DNA from 2 places in the Sporosarcina sp. P18a genome. Region 1 is predicted to be linked to the other one. Evidence: riboswitches for the same ligand, from Rfam matches in the RefSeq annotation. Region 1 holds a riboswitch; the other holds the start of a gene.

Region 1 (2,210 bases):
AGTATTGTCGGAGATAGACGTAGAAGAAAAGCAATTGCTCTTCGTTAACTCCGATAGTTTGACGGAAAACTTTATGAAATTCCAAGCGGATCAGCAAATCGTATTTCAAGGCAAAGAGCATATGTATGATCTGACACTGAAAGGGACGGAAAGAGTAGCTGTTCTTCCAACGCGTGTAGCTTATGGTTTTGTTGTCGCGGTAGTGGATGATCGGGTGTTCCAGAAAATGAATGTAGATAAAGACCCTTCCATAACGCCTGAATTCACTGAGTATCATGGAGTGGATATTACTAATGAAAATGATCTCGAAAAAGCGAATGAACTATTTAATGTGTTGGGAATAAACGAATGGGCAGGGCATGAATCAAAGCTTGAGGAAAGAACGAAACAGATGCAAAGTGCTGGCATGATCATGTTCATCGTGGGATTCCTTGGCCTTGCTTTCCTTGTTACGTCTGGCTGCGTCTTATACTTTAAACAGATGGACGAAAGTGAAGATGAAAAGTCGAACTACACTATTCTTCGTAAACTAGGCTATACACAAACGGATTTACTGAAAGGGATTCAACGAAAGCAGTTATTTAATTTCGGTATTCCATTAGTCGTCGGTCTCTTACATAGCTATTTTGCTGTAAAATCCGGCTGGTTTTTATTCGGTACTGAAATGCTGACACCAACGATTATCATAATGTTAATCTACACAGCACTATATTCAATATTTGGTTTGCTTTCCGTGTGGAATTATAAGCGTGTGATTAAAGATTCTCTATAACAGATTAATCCCCCTGACAAGGCAAGGACAGGGGGATTTTATTATGAATTAATTACTACCTACTAATTCAGCTACTACGATTTGATATGCTTTATCTAAATTAGCCAATTGTTTAGCTTTTTCTGCTGAGTTGTAGGTATGATCTTCGGAAATTTGTTTCTTTACATCTTTCACCAATATAGGAAGGGGGGTAGAGTGAGTACCCACACGTTCCGACATCAATGTGTCCTTTAATAAGTTTGTAAAGTCGTTAATAGTTTGATTGCACATCATTCATTCTCCTCATCGTGTTTGTATTAGTTCGTTGACATAAAAAACATCCATCCAGTAAATACCTGGAAGGATGTTAAGTGGGAAGCCATGACGAATTAAACGGTTCGGCAGGAAAAACATTTACGTTGGATCGACAGAAACTATATCGAAGCCTCCTAAAGAATGTCCTGATTCCGTTTTTTCGTACGTCGGCTTGTGTATGATTTTTCATAAGCCGCACTTGACACCTCCTATCCGCGTAGGGTATTGGTGTGTACTGATCTAGGCAGGTCTCCTGGCTCGTTTTCATCGTATAATTCACCTTCCCATTTCCCTTGCGGTGAAACAGTGGTAACGAATTATACTCCAACTCACAGTTGCGGGACAGCATCGGTTTTTCACCGATTTCCCTTTTAAGCGTTTAAGAAAATAAACGCACCTATCTCTAACACGATATTCAGTTGCCCTTTTAGTATATCACTCTTATTTAGAAAGGAACAAAAATAGTACAGCATCCTCCACTACATGACGAACACACCCTAATCCTACGGGTCGCGCTACTTGGAACAACGATTTATGTTTCCGGCCTATTCTATGGCTTAAAGTCTACCCAATTAAAGAATGCCGTGTAGCGTTTCGTTGATATATGAAAACACCTACAAACACGACAAACTCAGACGCTGGAATAGATAACCAAATACCGTTCAATCCAAAGAAGCGAGGTAAAATCATTAAGAAAATCAACATAATGATAATTTCGCGTGAAGCTGTGATCCAAGTTGCCATCCGTACATTGCCGATAGACTGATAATAGGTCATCATGACAAAGTTCGTACCTGTAAATAAATAAGCAAAGAAGAATAAATTAATTCCTGTAGTAGCCAAATCTCTTACGGCTTGTGGGAAGTCCTCGAAGATCGATACGATAGGGCTTGCCGCGAATTGACCGACAAGGAAGAACACAGCACCTGCCATGACAACGGTGAGAGTGGCCTTTTTTACAGTTTCCCTCATCCTTGCCTGGTTGCCGGAGCCTTGATAATAACTGATAAGTGGCTGAATCGCACCACCCATTCCAAGGAACAGCATGAGCATGACACTGTGTACATAGTTCAAAATAGAGAAGGCCGCAACACCTTCCGTGCCGGCCATCCGTTCGAACGCGATATTATGTGTAATGGTAAAG
Region 2 (2,210 bases), on a different contig from region 1:
CTGGTCAGCTATAGCGATTTCCCACCCCGCCACTTCAACCCGTAAAGCATGTCCCCATAAACTCTCAATGCCGTTCAGCAAAGGTACAAGTATGGTACATGTACGTGCCAGCTCCGTCTCCTGCATTACATTCGGCAATTGAATATATGAGGATAATGCTGCTTTTTCTTGTCTTTCTTTATTGTAAAAATGCACTACAATACCTTCACTTTCAAGCAGCTGTTTCATCAAACCGATAGCTGAGATTTCTTTATAGTCAATAGTAAGACCGTCAGTGGCATGAAGAAATCTTTCCCTATTGAAGTGGCTAAGCGAACATCCAAAAACGCGTTCTACTTGTTCAGCTTCAAATATACTCCAAGAGCCGCACGCTTGTACTTGTTCCATAAAATAATCGGGTATACATATATGCTTTTCTTTTATCTCGCTTGATAAAAATGATGTGATTCCATTGTCGGAAATATCCATAGTATATTGTTGGACTCTTGTCTTTCGCTGATAGAATGCTTTATCGAAGAACGACATCACTTCAGCTGGTAACGTCACATAGCCTTGGCTCAGTATCCAATATGCTTCCTGTACTTTCCGCAGACGCTGAACAGTTTCATGTTGCATGGCGGCCATTGCTATGAGCATCAATCTCTCCTGAGGCAGACCTATCTGTTTATCACAATAATTGGATGTTACAAACTCATTCATATATGGTTGCAACAGTGCAGAAGGGATCAATTGGTCACGTTCAGCAACAATCTGTAAGCCAAGCCATTTGATTTCGGTTACTGAATAATCATAGATCCATCGATCGTATAACCCATCCTGTAACAATTTCTTTACTACTTGATGAAATCCCGAAAACGCAGGCCCTCCACGCTGTTGTTCTACTTGTTTATACAATAACTGCAATAGTGCCCGTTCGGTTATCTTTTCCACTACTCTCATGTCGCGGTCTCCTTTCGTAAACAACAAAAAAACAATCATTCCGCCTCTTCGGCAAAATGATTGCAATAGTTGTGAATGAGGAAACAAAGTCAGGCAGCTTTAATATACTACACACAAAAATGCATAGATGTAGATACCTTTTTTGCTTCCACTCCTCAACCCCCGAAGAAAGTGTCGCTTTTTCGATACGTGGCAGGTCTCCTGGCTTCACTTCATCCTTCCGCAAGTTCCTTCCCATGTCTCCATAGTGGCTAATTCTAGCGGTCGTCCGTGTATACAGTTGCGGGGACAGCTCCGGTTGACGGATTCCCTTTTATACCTTGATAGGTACCAGCGCATCGTGCAAACTCATTTATTTTATTGCTATCATTTTATCATGGATAACATAGTGGGTGGTAGCGTTTGTATGCATTAGAAGAATCATGACATAACTAAATAGGGTACCTATGCAAAAAACATTGTGAGTACGTCCACAATCGTTTTGTGCTAGGCACCCCGTGTAGAGTGTTCTTCATTACTTACATTAGTTGTTGACCGCATAGACAGCCGCACTCCGCCAATCCTTGAACATATGCTTCTTCCCACGTGATTCCGTGGATGAAACCATTCTCCGAGTAGCCTGTGATTAAATAGAATGTTTCGTTCTGCTCCGGTAGTGATGAATTGTTCTGATAGTTGTTGTTTTTCATAAGAATTACCTCCTGGATTTTGTATTTTTCGTAGTATATGCCTTGCCGGGGAATAAAAGAACATTTTTTTCGGCATTTAATGATAATTGCCCATTTGACAGCGCTTACATTACGAAGTCAAAAGGAAGGAATTCTTTATATATATCCCCGAGTAAATATACTACAGACATACTTTATAATTCAGTGAATTCTGTTTATTGTACCACCCAAATAAATAATTGTAAATATAAAAGTTGTAATTCCCTGTTAACATTTGTAGATTTTCGAGAAGAACCTATGACTTCTCTATCATTTAATGACTAAAACACGACCTTATAACTTTTTATACAAAAAAATCTCCCTAAGTCCTCTTTACGACTTAGAGAGATCCGTAGTGATTAGGACATTTGCTTTTCGCAAATGTCGATGACTGCTCTGACAGAGTCAGCTGACTTGTCGAGTGCTATTTGTTCTTCCTTTGTTAACGGAAGTTCAATCACACTCTCGATACCATTGCCCCCGAGAACAGTGGGTACGCCTAAATAAATGTTTTGATATCCATATTCGCCCTCTAAATAAGCAATGGACGGCATAATTCGTTTC

Evidence for each region. Region 1 has a riboswitch for cobalamin ahead of CSV75_RS13740 (hypothetical protein). Riboswitches for the same ligand answer to the same signal wherever they lie in the genome.
Region 2: it holds a riboswitch for cobalamin, as region 1 does, so the genes downstream of both, CSV75_RS10860 (hypothetical protein) here and CSV75_RS13740 (hypothetical protein) in region 1, are expected to answer to the same signal.

Annotation. Positions count from the first base shown of each region.
Region 1 covers NZ_PDYQ01000006.1:65,637-67,846, reverse strand. The annotation lists gene CSV75_RS13745 (ABC transporter permease) at 1-772, shown strand, start outside; gene CSV75_RS13740 (hypothetical protein) at 821-1,045, opposite strand; cobalamin riboswitch at 1,293-1,482, opposite strand; gene CSV75_RS13735 (MATE family efflux transporter) at 1,631-2,210, opposite strand, start outside.
Region 2 covers NZ_PDYQ01000003.1:244,336-246,545, forward strand. The annotation lists gene CSV75_RS10860 (hypothetical protein) at 1-939, opposite strand, end outside; cobalamin riboswitch at 1,114-1,290, opposite strand; gene CSV75_RS16320 (hypothetical protein) at 1,458-1,628, opposite strand; gene mdh (malate dehydrogenase) at 2,006-2,210, opposite strand, start outside.